One region of the Streptomyces sp. NBC_01320 genome, then DNA from elsewhere that is predicted to be linked to it. Evidence: riboswitches for the same ligand, from Rfam matches in the RefSeq annotation. Region 1 holds a riboswitch; each other region holds the start of a gene.

What was found. Region 1 has a riboswitch for cyclic di-AMP ahead of OG395_RS23815 (C40 family peptidase). Riboswitches for the same ligand answer to the same signal wherever they lie in the genome.
Region 2: linked by a shared signal. The riboswitch ahead of OG395_RS42275 (C40 family peptidase) and the one ahead of OG395_RS23815 (C40 family peptidase) in region 1 are both predicted to bind cyclic di-AMP.
Region 3: linked by a shared signal. The riboswitch ahead of OG395_RS31690 (transglycosylase family protein) and the one ahead of OG395_RS23815 (C40 family peptidase) in region 1 are both predicted to bind cyclic di-AMP.

The regions. Positions count from the first base shown of each region.
Region 1 is NZ_CP108390.1:5,280,619-5,285,883, forward strand. Features, by position in the region: gene OG395_RS23805 (M23 family metallopeptidase) at 1-27, shown strand, start outside; gene pcrA (DNA helicase PcrA) at 113-2,566, opposite strand; cyclic di-AMP (ydaO/yuaA leader) riboswitch at 2,825-2,989, shown strand; gene OG395_RS23815 (C40 family peptidase) at 2,988-4,160, shown strand; gene OG395_RS23820 (hypothetical protein) at 4,232-4,585, opposite strand; gene OG395_RS23825 (C40 family peptidase) at 4,941-5,265, shown strand, end outside.
Region 2 is NZ_CP108390.1:9,278,767-9,284,031, forward strand. Features, by position in the region: gene OG395_RS42255 (helix-turn-helix domain-containing protein) at 1-212, opposite strand, end outside; gene OG395_RS42260 (ATP-binding protein) at 416-847, shown strand; gene OG395_RS42265 (LysR family transcriptional regulator) at 870-1,787, opposite strand; gene OG395_RS42270 (LysE family translocator) at 1,860-2,501, shown strand; gene OG395_RS42275 (C40 family peptidase) at 2,543-3,016, opposite strand; cyclic di-AMP (ydaO/yuaA leader) riboswitch at 3,020-3,183, opposite strand; gene OG395_RS42280 (hypothetical protein) at 3,521-3,829, opposite strand; gene OG395_RS42285 (ATP-dependent Clp protease proteolytic subunit) at 3,837-4,472, opposite strand; gene OG395_RS42290 (IS4 family transposase) at 4,812-5,265, shown strand, end outside.
Region 3 is NZ_CP108390.1:6,947,746-6,953,010, forward strand. Features, by position in the region: gene OG395_RS31680 (cytochrome P450 family protein) at 1-1,147, shown strand, start outside; gene OG395_RS31685 (transglycosylase family protein) at 1,253-2,128, shown strand; cyclic di-AMP (ydaO/yuaA leader) riboswitch at 2,429-2,600, shown strand; gene OG395_RS31690 (transglycosylase family protein) at 2,604-3,332, shown strand; gene eno (phosphopyruvate hydratase) at 3,626-4,906, shown strand; gene OG395_RS31700 (FtsB family cell division protein) at 5,009-5,265, shown strand, end outside.

The DNA of each region.
Region 1 (5,265 bases):
CGCAGCCACGGCCTCAACCCGACCTGAGCAGCAGAGCCCGACACGGCACAGGCCCCACCCGTCGGCAGGGGCGGGCACCCGCGCCCGCCCCGTCGGCTCCGGAGCGGGCCCCCTAGAGCTTCTCCACCGGCGCGTACCGCAGCAGCAGCTTCTTCGGTCGTTCGTCCCCGAAGTCGACCGTCGCCTTCGCCTGGTCGCCGATCCCCTCGACCGCCGTCACCGTGCCGAGCCCGAACTGGTCGTGCGTGACCCGGTCCCCGACCACCAGCGTCACCGTCGGCTTGTCCGAGGTACGCCGGGTCGCGAAGCCCGAGGGGCCCGAGCGGGCGCGCGACGAGGACAGCGACGACGTGATCCCCGACGTCGGTCCGGCCGGGGCCGCCATCGGCCCGGTCCGCTTCCACTCCAGATGCTGGTCCGGGATCTCCTCCAGGAACCGCGACGGCGGGTTGTACGAGGGCTGACCCCACGCACTGCGCATGGCCGCCCGGGTCAGGTAGAGCCGCTCACGGGCACGGGTGATGCCGACGTACGCGAGGCGCCGCTCCTCCTCCAGCTCCTTGACCTGTCCCAGGGCGCGCATGTGCGGGAAGACGCCGTCCTCCATGCCGGTCAGGAACACCACCGGGAATTCGAGCCCCTTGGCCGTATGCAGCGTCATCAGCGTGATGACGCCGGAGCCGTCCTCGTCCTCGTCGGGGATCTGGTCGGAGTCGGCCACGAGCGCGACCTTCTCCAGGAACTCGGCGAGCGTGCCCGTGCTCGCACCTTCCTCCCCGGCGGACTCCCCCCGCTCCTGCTCGAATTCGAGCGCGACGGCGGCGAGTTCCTGGAGGTTCTCGATCCGCGTCTCGTCCTGCGGGTCCGTGGACGCCTGGAGCTCGGCGAGATAGCCGGTCCGTTCCAGCACCGCCTCCAGCACCACGGCGGGGCCCGCGCCGGACTCGACGATCGTGCGCAGTTCCTCCATCAGCGTGTTGAACCGCTTGACGGCGTTGGCCGAGCGGGCCGCCATGCCGTACGCCTCGTCGACGCGGCGCAGTGCCTGCGGGAACGTGATCTTCTCGCGCAGCGACAGTGCGTCGATCATCGCCTCGGCGCGGTCGCCGATACCGCGCTTGGGCACGTTGAGGATGCGGCGCAGCGGGACGGTGTCCTCGGGGTTGGCGAGGACCCGGAGGTAGGCCAGGATGTCCCGGACCTCCTTGCGCTCGTAGAAGCGCACGCCGCCGACGACCTTGTAGGGCAGGCCGACGCGGATGAAGATCTCTTCGAAGACGCGGGACTGCGCGTTCGTCCGGTAGAAGATCGCGACGTCGCCGGCTTTCGCGTCGCCCGCGTCGGTCAGCCGGTCGATCTCGTCGGCGACGAACTGCGCCTCGTCGTGCTCGGTGTCCGCGACATAGCCGGTGATCCGGGCGCCCTCGCCCGCGTTCGTCCAGAGGTTCTTGGGGCGGCGGCTCTCGTTGCGCTCGATGACCGCGTTGGCGGCGGAGAGGATCGTCTGCGTGGAGCGGTAGTTCTGCTCCAGCAGGATCGTCGTCGCGTTCGGGTAGTCCTCCTCGAACTGGAGGATGTTGCGGATCGTCGCGCCGCGGAAGGCGTAGATCGACTGGTCGGCGTCACCCACGACGCAGAGCTCGGCGGGGGCGTCGGTCTCTCCGGCCGGGCCGACCAGCTCGCGTACGAGCGTGTACTGCGCGTGGTTGGTGTCCTGGTACTCGTCGACGAGGACGTGCCGGAAGCGGCGTCGGTAGTGCTCGGCGACGTCGGGGAACGCCTGGAGCAGATGGACCGTCGTCATGATGATGTCGTCGAAGTCCAGTGCGTTGGCCTCGCGCAGCCGGGACTGGTACATCGCGTACGCCTGGGCGAGTGTCTTCTCGAAGCCGTCCGCGGCCTGGCCGGCGAAGGTCTCCTCGTCGATCAGCTCGTTCTTCAGGTTCGAGACCTTGGCCGTGAACGACTTCGGCGGGAAGCGCTTCGGGTCGAGGTCCAGATCGCGGCAGACCAGGGCCATCAGCCGCTTGGAGTCGGCCGCGTCGTAGATCGAGAACGACGAGGTGAAGCCGAGCCGCTTCGACTCGCGGCGCAGGATCCGCACGCACGCGCTGTGGAACGTCATGACCCACATGGCGTTGGCGCGCGGTCCGACGAGCTGCTCGACGCGCTCCTTCATCTCGCCCGCGGCCTTGTTGGTGAAGGTGATCGCCAGGATCTGGCCGGGGTGCACACCCCGCTCGGCCAGCAGGTGGGCGATCCGGTGGGTGAGTACCCGGGTCTTGCCGGAGCCCGCGCCGGCGACGATGAGCAGCGGCGATCCGGCGTGCACGACCGCGGCGCGCTGCTCGGTGTTCAGCCCGTCGAGCAGGGCGGCGGAGTCGATGGCGGGGCGGTGGGCGCCGTCCCGGTAGTACGCGTCCCGGGGCGGCGGGGGCGCGTCGAAGACACCCGCGAAGAGGTCCTCCGGCACCGCTTCGGGTGCGGAGTCCTCGGGGGGCGGCGGGGGTTCTTCCTCCGAGTGCTGGAGGCCGGCCAGGAAACTGTCGTCAAAGAGGCTGCTCATCGCCTCACGAGTCTAGGACGACGCACCGACACTCTGCGGCCGCATGGAGAAGCACGGCCGGAGGACGCCTACGCACGGAGAGCGTCCGCCCACGTCCCGTAAGGAAATCGGCGCCCGGACCACGTCCTCCGGCCCCTCTTCATCAAGGTCACGAAAACGTATCAGACATATCGAACATCAACCTTCACAGCGGCACCACGAGTTGGCTAGCGTGCTCCGTCGGGTGGCCCGTACCCCCTTGAGGCGAACCACGCCGAGCGGGCTCCCCCGCCGAATCCGGGCTGCCCACAGGGGAGTTCGGAACCGGGGACCCACATGCAAAACCGGGGTGAATCGGTCTGTATCCCCACTCGGACCGTAGGGCAGCCTTCCGTTCCGCCCGAACCCGACAGCTAACCCGGTAGGCGGTCCACGGAAGGAGATGCCGGCTTTGGCATCGCATCGCAAACCGCGCAGCCGGGTACGCGCCACCACCCCGGCCGTCGGGCTCACGACGGCCGCACTGGCAGGGGTGACCCTGCTGTCGACCCAGAGCGCCACGGCCGCCCCGAGCGCGCCCAAGCCCAGCATCGAGGACGTACAGAAGAAGGTCGACGACCTCTACCGGCAGGCGGGTACCGCGACCCAGCAGTACAACAAGGCGAAGGAGGCCTCCGCCATGCAGCGCGGCAAGGTCGACGCCCTGCTGGAGGACGTGGCCGAGCGCGCCGACAAGCTGAACGAGGCGCGCAGAACGCTCGGCAACTACGCGGCCGCGCAGTACCGCACCGGTTCCATCGCCCCGACCGCCACCTTCTTCCTGGCCGACGACCCGCAGTCGTACTTCGACCAGAACCAGCTGATGAACCGGATGACCGCCCAGCAGCAGAAGGCGGTCACGGACTTCCGTACGCAGCAGGCAGCGGCGGCGAAGAAGCGCACCGAGGCGACGAAGAGCCTGGAGACGCTCACCGAGTCCCAGGCCACGCTCCGGACCAGCAAGCAATCCGTCCAGAAGAAGCTGGGCGAGGCGCGCGCGATGCTGTCGGAGCTGACGGCCGAGGAGAAGGCGCGGCTGGCGGCACTGGAGCGCGAGAAGGAGGCGGAGGCCAAGCGCAAGGCGGAGGAACTCGCCCGTCGGCAGGCCGCCGCCAAGGCCGAGGCGGACCGCAAGGCCGAGGAGGCGGCGAAGCAGGCCGGCTCCACCGGCGGCACGGGGACGAGCACCGGGACCGGGACCGGGACCGGCTCGGACACCAGCGCCACCACGAAGGCCGAGAAGGTTCTCGCCTTCGCCCGCGCCCAGATCGGCAAGCCGTACGTCTGGGGAGCGACGGGCCCCTCCTCGTACGACTGCTCGGGGCTGACCCAGGCCGCCTGGAAGGCGGCGGGCGTCGACATCCCCCGCACCACCTGGGACCAGGTGAAGATCGGCACCCGGATAGCCACGGCCGACCTGCAGCCGGGCGACCTCGTCTTCTTCTACGACGACATCAGCCACGTCGGTATCTACAAGGGCGACGGCATGATGATCCACGCCCCGAAGCCGGGGGCGAACGTCCGCGAGGAGTCGATCTACTACATGCCGATCTACGGCAGCGTGCGCCCGGCGTAACACCGGGCCCGCACAAGAGGAGCCCCTGCCGGGTCCGGCAGGGGCTCACTCCTCATGCGGATGGGTCCGGCTCAGGTCCAGAGTGTCGCGATGAAGATGTTGGCGACCGTCAGCCCGCCGACCGCCGCGAACACGCCCTTCTCGACCTTCTCCTCGTCCCGCTTGATGTAGACCAGCGCGAGGATCACCACCAGGACCGCCAGCTTCACGCCGATCTTGATGTTGTTGACCGGGTGGTCGTCGGCCTGGTTGAGCCCGACCAGCGCGACACCGGTGACCAGCATGGTCAGCGCGCCGTGCAGCATCGCCGGGACGAAGCGTGCCGTGCCCGCGCCCATCGCCTTCATCTGGGTCAGGAAGCCGCCCAGGAGGGCGGCGATGCCGATGATGTGCAGTGCGACGAAGACATTGATGAGTACGTCCATGAGGCCGCAGCCTAGCCGGGGCCATATCACCCCTCTTCGGCGAGGTGGGGGCTCCTCGGCATTTCCCTCGCATCTGCACCAATTGCCTGACTCTGATGGAATTTTCCAGTCACTCGGCGACAATACATTGCCAAATTCGGGCAATAGCCGTCATTGTGACTCTTCCTCGCGCCCCGGGCTTAGCGTCCCTGTCCAGGTGGCCGGCTTCACCACCGCTCCGCACCCGGACGGCAGCCCGGTCACCTCGCCGAGAAATCCGGCGGCGGGCCGCTCCCCCTGTTGGCGTCCCGCCGCCGGACCTCAGCGGCCCGCCGGTAGCCCCCGACGGGCAGTCGACGCAAGGAGCCCCGCCCCCTTGGCAGCGCATCGGAAACCCAGGCAGCGCCCGCACACCGGCTCCGCCGCCCGCACCGCAGCCACACTCGCCTTCGCCGGGGCCGCGACCGCCGCCGTCCTGCCGGGCTCCGCGCACGCCGAACCACAGCCCACCCCCACCCGGATCAAGGCCGCGGTGGACCGGCTGTACCACGACGCCGAGGTCGCCACCGAGCAGTACAACGGCGCGAAGGAGGAGGCGACCGCCGCCGCCAAGTCCCTGAACGCACTGCGCGACGAGGCCGCCCGCAGGACCGAACGCCTCAATGCCTCCCGCGACGCACTCGGTTCGCTCGCCGCCGCGG
Region 2 (5,265 bases), 4.0 Mb from region 1:
CGTAACTGTGCGTCGTCCACGCCGTAGGCATCAAGCAGCCGGCCCACATCGGCCGGTTTGACCCCACTCGCACCGGTCTCGATCCGGCTCACCTTCGACTGGTGCCAGCCGAGGATCCGTGCGGCGTCCCGACTGGTCAGTCCGGACGCGTGGCGCAGACTCCGCAGTTCCTCCCCGAGTTTGCGGCGACGTACTGCGGGGCCGTGCTGCATCGGCGGCCTCCCTCCCTCTCGTACCGAGGGGCCAGTGTGACGCCACCCACGCCTGTCCGGGCCGGAGTTCACCGCTTCGAGCGACAGATATATGCATATCTCGTTGGATCGCCGTCACAGCGGGCAGCATCAGTAGCAATCTGGCGCGAAGCACATCCCGGACCGGTCGCGGGTCGGTCCGGGCGGGAAAGGGACGGCTCGCCATGGCAGACCATCAAGAAGCACGTGTCACTCTGCCCAGCGAGCCGGTCTCGGTCCCCGCAGCCCGGAGATACGTGGCCCGGGTGCTCGCCGACTGGGGACTGCCCGACGACACCGAGACAGCCGACACCATCCGGCTCATCGTCTCGGAACTCGTGACCAACGCCGTCCAGCACACCTTCGGTCAGTCGCCCACCTTCACCGTGGACCTCCGGCTGGAGCGGGAGGAGCAGCTGCACCTCGGGGTGACGGACAGTCACCCCCGCCGGCCCCAGCGCCTGCCCGCTGCCGTGCAGCAGGACAACGGCCGCGGCATGGTGATCATCCGCTGTCTGGCCAAGGAGTGCGGCGGTCGTCTCAGGGTGACGCCCACCAGCGAGGGGGGCAAGACCGTCTGGATCGCGCTCCCGTGGACCGTACCCGCCCAGACCTGACTGCCCGAGCGGGCGGCGCACGTCACTGGGCCGACGTCGCCCGCCCGAAGCCGCCGCGCAGCAGCGCGCACAGCGTCGCCGCCGCTCCGCTCGCGCGCTCGCCGTGGTGCACCACCGAGATCGTCCGCCGGAACGCCGCGGGTTCCAGCCGCCGCACGGACAGCGGAGTCGGCGACATCGCGGCGACCATCTCCGGTACCACCGCCATCCCGATCCCCGCGCTGACCAGGGCGCACACCAGGGCGTAGCCGGGCGACTCGCAGACCACCGCGGGCGTCGCCCCCACCTCGGCCAGGGCGTTCTCCACCCCGCGGCGGGGCGGATGGGCCGGTGCGCTGCTGATCAGCGGCCGGTCTGCCAGCTCCGTAACCGGCAGCCGTCCCGTGCCCTCAGACAGCACCTGGCCGACCGCAGTGATCAGCACCAGCTCCTCGACCAGCAGCGGCTCCACGCAGACCCCGGACGGCACCGGCGCCGCGGGCCCCGGCTCGTACGCATGGGTCAGCGCCAGATCGACCTTACCCGAGGCGACGGCGGCGATCCCCCCGGGCGGTTCGTAGTCCGTGACGGACAGCTCCACATCCGGGTGGGCGCGCCGGAACGCGCTCAGTACCGGCGGCAGCAGATGGATACCCGCCGTGGTGAACGTGCCGACCCGGAGGCGTCCGCCGGAGAGCCCGGCCAGTCGGCTCAGTTCGTGGCGCGCACGGTCCATCTCGTCGAGGACCCGCCGGGCGCGTACGACCAGCAGCTCGCCCGCGGCCGTCAGCCGGGCGCCACGGTGGTGGCGCACCAGCAGCGCGGCGCCCGCCTCCCGCTCCAGCTTGGCCAGCTGCTGGGAGAGTGCGGGCGCGGTGTAGCCGAGGCGGGCAGCGGCGCGCGTGATCGAACCGGCCTCGGCGACCGCCACCAGCGCCGCGAGCCGTGTCGGGTCGAACATTAAGCGTTCCTTTTGGCAGACCCAGAAGATTGCAAGTACATGCTGAAGGCTACGTCGGTCCATGGTGGACCCATGGACGGACAACTGATCGCCTTCATCGGGGTCGCCGCAGGGATGGTGGCGCTGCCGGGCGCGGACTTCACGGTGGTCGTACGGAACGCACTCGCCTCGCGTGCGGCCGGGGTGGCCACGGCGCTGGGGGTCGCCGGGGGACTGCTCATCCACACGGCGCTCGCCGTCGCCGGGCTCGCGGCGGTCCTGGTCACGGTGCCCGTCCTGTTCAGCACGGTCCAGCTGCTCGGCGGGGCGTACGTCCTCTATCTGGGAATCAGTGGCGTGCACGCGGCATGGCGCCGCACCAGGGATGCTGGCGTGGGCACGAGGGTGGACGGAGGGCCGACGGCGACCAGCGCGCGGCGCGCCCTGCGCCAGGGCTTTCTGACCAACGCTCTGAACCCCAAGGCGCCCGTGCTCTTCCTGAGCCTGCTGCCGCAATTCGTCCCTGACGGACAGCCGCCCCTCCCCAGGACCCTGCTGCTGGCCACCGTCGTCGTGCTGCTCGCGCTGATCTGGTTCCCGTCCGTGGCGCTCCTGGTGGACCGCCTGGGCCGGTGGCTGCGCCGGCCGCGTACCGCCCGCGCCATCGAGGGCGGCAGCGGCGCGGCGCTCACCGCGCTGGGGCTGGTCCTGGTGACCGGACCCCTGGTGTACTGAAGCACGTGGTGAATGGGGGAGCCGGAGGAGAATCGGAGGGATCAGCGAACTCGTCCGTACCAGACGCTTCTCGTCCAGATCTTCTCCAGCCGCACGACGGAACCGGTCTTCGGGGAGTGCCAGATCTTCCCCCTGCCGGCGTAGATGCCGACGTGGTAGACGCTGCGTCCCCAGTGGAAGAAGACCAGATCGCCACGTTTCCGCTTCGACGCCGAGACGTGACGGGTCTTGTTGTACTGCTGCTGGGCCGTGCGTGGGAGCCTCTTGCCCACCTTCTTGAACGCATACAGCGTCAGCCCGGAACAGTCGAAACGGTGGGGGCCGGTGCCCCCGTACCGGTACGGCGATCCCTTCTTCGACGCGGCGATCTTGAGCGCCTTGGTCGCACGCGTCGCGGCCTGGGCGTCGGTCACGACGCCGGGGACGATCATGGAGCCGCCGACGGCGGCGAGGGTCAGAACCGTGGCCGTACCGGCCCGGGCGATCAGAAACGGGACATGAACCTGCGCAGTCATGCGCAACCCTTCGTCAGCCGCCTGTGAAGGATGACCTGTCGGGTTCGGGCTGGCGAAGTTGCCCGGCCGCGCGGTGCGGCTTCACCCCGAGGGTCGACCGGATGCCGGTCGACCCGTTGTGCTCGGGTCCTCCACTCCTGCCGATCCACTTCTGTCGACCAGTCATCCGGGCGGCGGCAGGACTCGGCGTCCGCCCGGACCGCCTCGCCGTGGTGGCGGGGGCTTGTCGTCCCACGGATCTTGACTCACCGGCTGCCGGATTTCCGAAGCAAAACAGCGATATGCGAAGTTCGCCACTAATGGTCTGTTTGGTTGAGCGAGGGGTGATTTGGGTACTCGTCAGACCGTCTCGACCGGTCCCGTACCAGCGACGGAACGGCATATTTCGCTCACCGTCCACGTCGGCGGCGCAAGTCGAGTTGTCCCTCTCGCGGGGGATTCCTTGCGCCGGACGAGCGAGAAAATTCGATCAGCGTGCCGGGCGTGTCGCCTACGGAGAGATGATCAACTCATCGGGGCCGGGGGCACGGTGACCCGTCCGGCCCGCCGCTCCCCGTCCAACACGCGTAGGGCCCGTGCCAACGTCGCGGCGTGGATCTGTGCTTCACCCCGCTCGTGCATCATGGTGAGCGCGTCCCGCAGGGCGCCCGACCGCGAGGCGAGTGCCTGGGCCGCGCGCAGCGCGCCGTAGGTGTCGCTGCCGCGGGCGGGGTTGATCCGGCCCAGCTGGTCGAGCACTTCCAGGTAGCAGTCGATGAACTCGGCCTCGGCGCGCGTCAGTGCGGGCAGCGGTGGGAGGTGGGGTGGCTGCATCGGCGGTTCACCTCGCGCTGTTCGGCGGGAGCGACGTCCTGCGGTTCTCCAGGACGTGGTCCACCAGCCCGTACGCCTTGGCTCCGGCGGCGTCGAGGATGAGGTCGCGCTCGAAGTCGGCGGCGATCCGCTCGGCGCTGCGGCCGGTGTGGCGGGCCAGCATGCGGGTGAGCAGCTCACGGACGCGGACCAGTTCCCGCGCCTCGATCTCCAGATCGGACGGTTGGCCCTGAACCGGCTCCGGGAGCTCGGGCTGCTGGACGACGACCCTGGCCCCGGGCAGGGCGTGCCGTCGGCCGGGAGCGCCCGCGGCGAGCAGGACCGCCGCGCTGGAACCGGCCTGGCCGAGGCAGAACGTCTCCACCTCGCAGGTGAGGTAGTCCATCGTGTCGTAGATGGCGGACATGGCGCCGAACGAGCCGCCGGGGGAGTTGATGTAGAGGGAGATCGGCCGCTCGGGCGCGGCGTGCTCCAGATACATGAACTGCGCGATCAGGTCGTTGGCGGCGGTGTCGTTGACCGGGGTGCCGAGGAAGACGATGCGCTCGGCGAGCAGCTTGGAGTACGGGTCGAGGGTGCGGGTCCCTTCGGTCGTGCGCTCGGTGAACTCGGGCAGGACGTAACGGGCGGCAGGGCGGAACATGGCTGGCCTCTCCTCCGGTGTCTGTACGCGCCTGCGGGGGCATCCGTAAAAAAATGTACAGGACGTACAGAAGGTTATGATGGGGAGCACGCATCCTAGTGATCCACTAAAAGGCCGAGGTCAGAGCAATGCCGGTGAATTAGCGGAACCCTGCTGGTCAGGAGCTCACCGATGGTTGGTTTGGGTGGATTTCACCCTTGGTGACGCTGGGTAGTTCGTCACGTTCTGATGAGGACTCAGCTGAGAGCCGGACACAGCAACGGAGCCCCCGGTAAGACAGAAGATCGACCAAGATCCGACTGTCTGACCGGGGCTCCGTTGGGCGCTCAGTCTGCCACCATGCCCGTCCTGCCCGCCAGGGTAGACGCGCACAACTCGCAGCTCTCACCGAGGGTTCCGGTCGGCGAGCGGTTCGGGGACCGGGTCCGCCTTGGGGTGCTGACTCGCTGGATCACACCAGAGATCGTCGACGAGGTGTTGGACCGCACTGGTCGCGTCGAACTTCGCCGACGACTCCTGCCGGCTCGGGCGGTGATGTACTTCGTCTTGGCGCTCTGCCTGTTCAGCAGTGCCGAAAGTGCAGGTCAGCCGGGATACCGGGCGGTCTTGCGCACGCTCACCGAGAAGCTGCGGAACCTGCCGGGGCTCGGACTTCAGCGGCTGCCGACGAGCCCGGCCCTGACCAAGGCCCGCCAGCGACTGGGCGAGAAACCACTGCGCGTGTTGTTCGAACAGACCTGTGGCCCGCTGGCGACGCCCGCCACCGCCGAGGCGTACGCCTTCGGGCTGCGGC
Region 3 (5,265 bases), 1.7 Mb from region 1:
ATGGCTCGTGACGCGGTACCAGGACGCCCGGCAGGCCCTCGCCGACACCCGGCTCTCCAAGAATCCTGCGCACCACGACGAGCCGGCGCACGCCAAGGGGAAGACCGGCATCCCGGGCGAGCGCAAGGCGGAGCTGATGACGCATCTGCTGAACATCGACCCGCCCGACCACACCAGACTGCGCCGACTGGTCTCGAAGGCGTTCACGCCGCGCCGGGTCGCCGAGTTCGCCCCGCGCGTGCAGGAGCTGACGGACCGCCTCATCGACAACTTCATCGAGGAGGGATCCGCGGACCTCATCCACGATTTCGCGTTCCCGCTCCCCATCTACGCGATCTGTGACCTGCTCGGCGTCCCGCGCGAGGACCAGGACGACTTCCGGGACTGGGCGGGGATGATGATCCGCCACGGCGGTGGTCCGCGCGGCGGGGTGGCCCGGTCGGTGAAGAAGATGCGCGGCTATCTCGCGGAGCTCATCCACCGGAAGCGGGAGAACCCGGGGGAGGACCTGATCTCGGGGCTGATCCGGGCGAGCGACCACGGCGAGCACCTCACCGAGAACGAGGCCGCCGCCATGGCTTTCATCCTCCTCTTCGCGGGATTCGAGACGACGGTCAACCTCATCGGCAACGGGGTGTACGCCCTGCTGCGCGATCCGGAGCAGCGGGAGCGGCTGCAGCGCTCGCTCGATGCGGGGGAGAGCGGGCTGCTGGAGACCGGCATCGAGGAACTGCTGCGGTACGACGGTCCGGTGGAGCTGGCGACCTGGCGGTTCGCCACCGAGCCGCTGACCCTCGGCGGGCAGCGGATCGCGGCGGGTGACCCCGTGCTGGTGGTGCTCGCCGCCGCCGACCGCGACCCGGAACGGTTTACGGACCCGGACACGCTGGACCTCGCGCGGCGTGACAATCAGCACCTCGGATACGGGCACGGCATCCATTACTGCCTGGGAGCACCGCTTGCCCGACTGGAGGGGCAGGCTGCCCTGGCCACCCTGTTGAGGCGCCTCCCGGACCTGCGGCTTGCGGTGGAACCTACCGATTTGCGGTGGCGTGGCGGGCTCATCATGCGTGGACTGCGCACGCTTCCGGTGGAGTTCGGTCCCGGACGGCGTTCCGGCGAAGGTGACGCCCTGTCAACTCTGTGACTTTCACGTGATCTGCGCTGCATCGACTTGTGACAGGCGTTCGAGTGCCGCTACGTTCACCGTTCGACTCACCAGTCACTTGTCAGTCACACGGAAGGCAATCCCATGGGCTCCGCGAACGGCAGGCACCGTCGCCCTCGCCAGGCACCCGCGATCGTCGTCACCGCAGGCGTGACCGGTTCGGCCATCGCCATCCCCCTGCTCGGCGCGGCCGGTGCGCACGCCGCCGACGCCACGACCTGGGACCGGGTCGCAGAGTGCGAGAGCGGCGGCATGTGGAGCGCCGACCTCGGCAACGGCTTCTACGGCGGTCTTCAGTTCTCGCAGGGCGACTGGAAGGCGTACGGCGGTGAGGCGTACGCCCCGCGCGCCGACCTCGCCAGTCGCTCGCAGCAGATAGCGGTCGCCGAGAAGGTCCTGGACGACCGGGGGCCGAAGGAGTGGCCCAGCTGTGCGGTGATCTCCGGGCTCACGGAGGACGGGTCGTTGCCGGGGGTCGACCCGGGAATCGTGCCCTCGGCCGAACCGGCGGAGAGCGGGGATGCGTCCGAGGCGCCGTCCACCGAGGCGTCCGCCACGCCTTCGGGCAAGGCGTCGCACAAGCCGTCAGCCACGCCGTCGTCCAAGAAGTCTGATTCATCCGAATCACCCCAGAAGTCTGGCTCGTCCGACAATGGGGTGGGTGGCAAGCACCGCGGTGCGCCGGCTTCCGAGGTGAGCCATGGCATGGGCAGGGGCGGCGACCGGGACTCGGGTCGGCATGCTTCCCGCGGTAACAGTGCCGGGCGCGACACGCGCGCGGCGGCGACAGACGGCGATTACACCGTCCGGCCGGGCGACAACCTCTGGGCGATTGCTGACGCACAGAAGGTTCCCGGTGGATGGCCCGCTCTCTATGAGGCGAACAAGGGTGCGGTCGGCGGCGACCCGGACCTCATCCTGCCTGGCCAGAGCCTCGATCTCGGCGTGAAGTCGAAGTGAGAGCAGTCTGATAAACGGCTAAAAGCACCCCAAAAATAGGGGTAGTTCAGGGACCTATGTCCGCTTATGCGTAAGTGAGACATGGGTCTCTTTGTGTCAACTGGCGTGTCGCGTCTGCCGGGTCTGTCCGCACCGCTCCTCACCTGCGAAAACACTGTGCGATCGGATGCCTGTAAGGACTGATTGTCCGTTATGCCCATCTTTGAATGTCGAGGTTGCGTACGTTTACGGTCGGAACCGCTCGCACCGCGGGCCCCGTCGACCGTCACGCCGAATCCTGCCGTCGGTCGAAGGGAACAGACGCGTAAAGCGCCGTAGGCAGGAGCGGGGGACCCAGGTAAGCCGCCGGGCCCGATGGCCGAAAGACCGTCAGGACCGGCTCGGGGTGAAGTCGCGTGCTAGGACATGCGACCGGGCAACTCACTTGGCCCGAACCCGACAGCTCACCTCGTAGGCGTCGGTGAGGAGAAGTTCCATGCTGCTGAACAGCAAGGGCAAGCACCGTCGCCCGTCCAAGGCCGTCCGTGTCGCCACGCTCGCCGGCGTCACCGGTGCCGCCATCGCCGCTCCCCTGATGGGTGCGACCGGTGCCTCCGCAGCCTCCGTCGCCACGTGGGACGCCGTCGCCCACTGCGAGTCCGGCGGCAACTGGTCCATCAACACCGGCAACGGCTACTACGGCGGCCTGCAGTTCTCGCAGTCCAGCTGGGCCGCCGCCGGTGGTACGCAGTACGCCCCGCGCGCCGACCTCGCCACCAAGGCACAGCAGATCGCCACCGCCGAGAAGCTCCTCGACATGCAGGGCCCGGGTGCCTGGGGCTGCGCCGGCGCCGGCAACCTGACCAACGACGGTGTCGACCCGGGCGTCGACACCGGCTCCACCGCGCAGCGGAGCACTCCGGCGCAGGAGCCGAAGCAGGCCGCGCCGAAGCAGGTCGAGCGCACCGAGGCCCCCGCCGCCTCCCGCGCGGACCGCGGCACCGCCCCCAAGGCCGCGACCAAGAAGACCGTCACCACGCCGACCGGCGCGAAGGTCGCCAAGGGCGACGGCGAGTACAAGGTGAAGTCCGGCGACTCGCTCAGCAAGATCGCCGCGCAGCACAAGGTGAAGGGCGGCTGGCAGCAGCTCTTCAAGCTGAACAAGGACATCGTCGAGGACGCCGACCTGATCTACCCGGGTCAGCAGCTCCACCTGACGAAGTAGGACGGGCCTCCGTATCTACGGGCTCCCCGTAGATACGGGCTCTCTCCTCCCCGAGCACCCCGACCCGGCGCGGATTCCCCCGTACGCGCAGGGTCGGGGTTTCAGCGTTCAACTGTTGTCGTTACCGTCCAGTAGAAATCTGGATCTTTGCCCTGCTATGAGAGCCCTTGGGTCCTTTTTCGTCCCAGGAGGCGGGCGGTCGGCGGACCGAGGCGGCCCAGCCGGTTAGGCTCTTGTCGCAAGGCCAAAGCGACCCTGCACAACCAGCGTCATATCCCAGAAGGAGATGCCTCGTGCCGTCCATCGACGTCGTCGTAGCCCGGGAAATCCTCGACTCCCGCGGAAACCCCACGGTCGAGGTCGAGGTTGGCCTCGACGACGGCAGCACGGGCCGTGCTGCTGTTCCGTCCGGCGCCTCCACCGGTGCGTTCGAGGCCATTGAGCTTCGCGACGGTGACCCCAACCGCTACCAGGGCAAGGGCGTCGAGAAGGCCGTCCTCGCCGTGATCGAGCAGATCGGCCCGGAGCTCGTCGGCTACGACGCCACCGAGCAGCGGCTGATCGACCAGGCCATGTTCGACCTGGACGCCACCGAGAACAAGGGCTCGCTCGGCGCCAACGCGATCCTCGGCGTCTCGCTGGCCGTCGCACACGCCGCGTCCGAGGCCTCGGACCTGCCGCTGTTCCGCTACCTCGGTGGCCCGAACGCGCACCTGCTGCCCGTCCCGATGATGAACATCCTCAACGGTGGGTCGCACGCCGACTCCAACGTCGACATCCAGGAGTTCATGATCGCGCCGATCGGCGCGGAGTCCTTCTCCGAGGCCCTGCGCTGGGGCGCCGAGGTCTACCACACGCTGAAGAAGGTCCTGAAGACCAAGGGCCTGTCGACCGGTCTCGGCGACGAGGGCGGCTTCGCGCCGAACCTGGAGTCGAACCGCGCCGCCCTGGACCTCATCCTCGAGGCCATCAAGGAAGCCGGTTACGCCCCGGGCAAGGACATCGCGCTCGCGCTCGACGTCGCCGCCTCGGAGTTCTACAAGGACGGCAAGTACGAGTTCGAGGGCAAGTCCCGCTCGGCCGCCGAGATGACCGAGTACTACGAGGAGCTCGTCTCCGCGTACCCGCTGGTCTCCATCGAGGACCCGCTGTACGAGGACGACTGGGCCGGCTGGAACGTCATCACCCAGAAGCTCGGCGCCAAGGTGCAGATCGTCGGTGACGACCTGTTCGTCACCAACCCGGAGCGCCTGGCCCGCGGCATCGAGGAGGGCTCCGCCAACGCGCTGCTCGTCAAGGTCAACCAGATCGGTTCGCTGACCGAGACCCTGGACGCCGTCGAGCTCGCCCAGCGCAACGGCTTCAAGTGCATGATGTCCCACCGCTCCGGCGAGACCGAGGACGTCACCATCGCCGACCTCGCCGTCGCGGTGAACTGCGGCCAGATCAAGACCGGCGCCCCGGCCCGCTCGGACCGCGTCGCCAAGTACAACCAGCTGCTGCGCATCGAGGAGATCCTCGACGACGCGGCGGTGTACGCGGGCCGCTCCGCGTTCCCGCGCTTCAAGGGCTGATAGCAGGCCCGGCATCGGGCAAAGGCCCCGGCCTCCGTCCGTCCCCGCACTCGGTCCCGTACCGTGTGCGGGGACGGACGTGCGTAGTGGGGAGGCGGAGACATGGCCGCGAAGGACCGGGAACGGTTCTCCACCGCGACCCGGCTGCGACTGCTCGGTGAGCAGACCGCCGCCCGCGTCTACCGGTCCCAGAACCGTCGCCAGGCCCGCCGTTCCCGGCTCACCGGCCGGGCCGCGTTCCTCGCCCTGGTCGTCTGCTCCCTGGTGGTGGCGCTCGCGTACCCGATGCGGCAGTACGTGTCGCAGCGCGACGAGATCGCCGACCAGGAGCGGCTGGCGCAGGAGGCAGAGAAGCACAC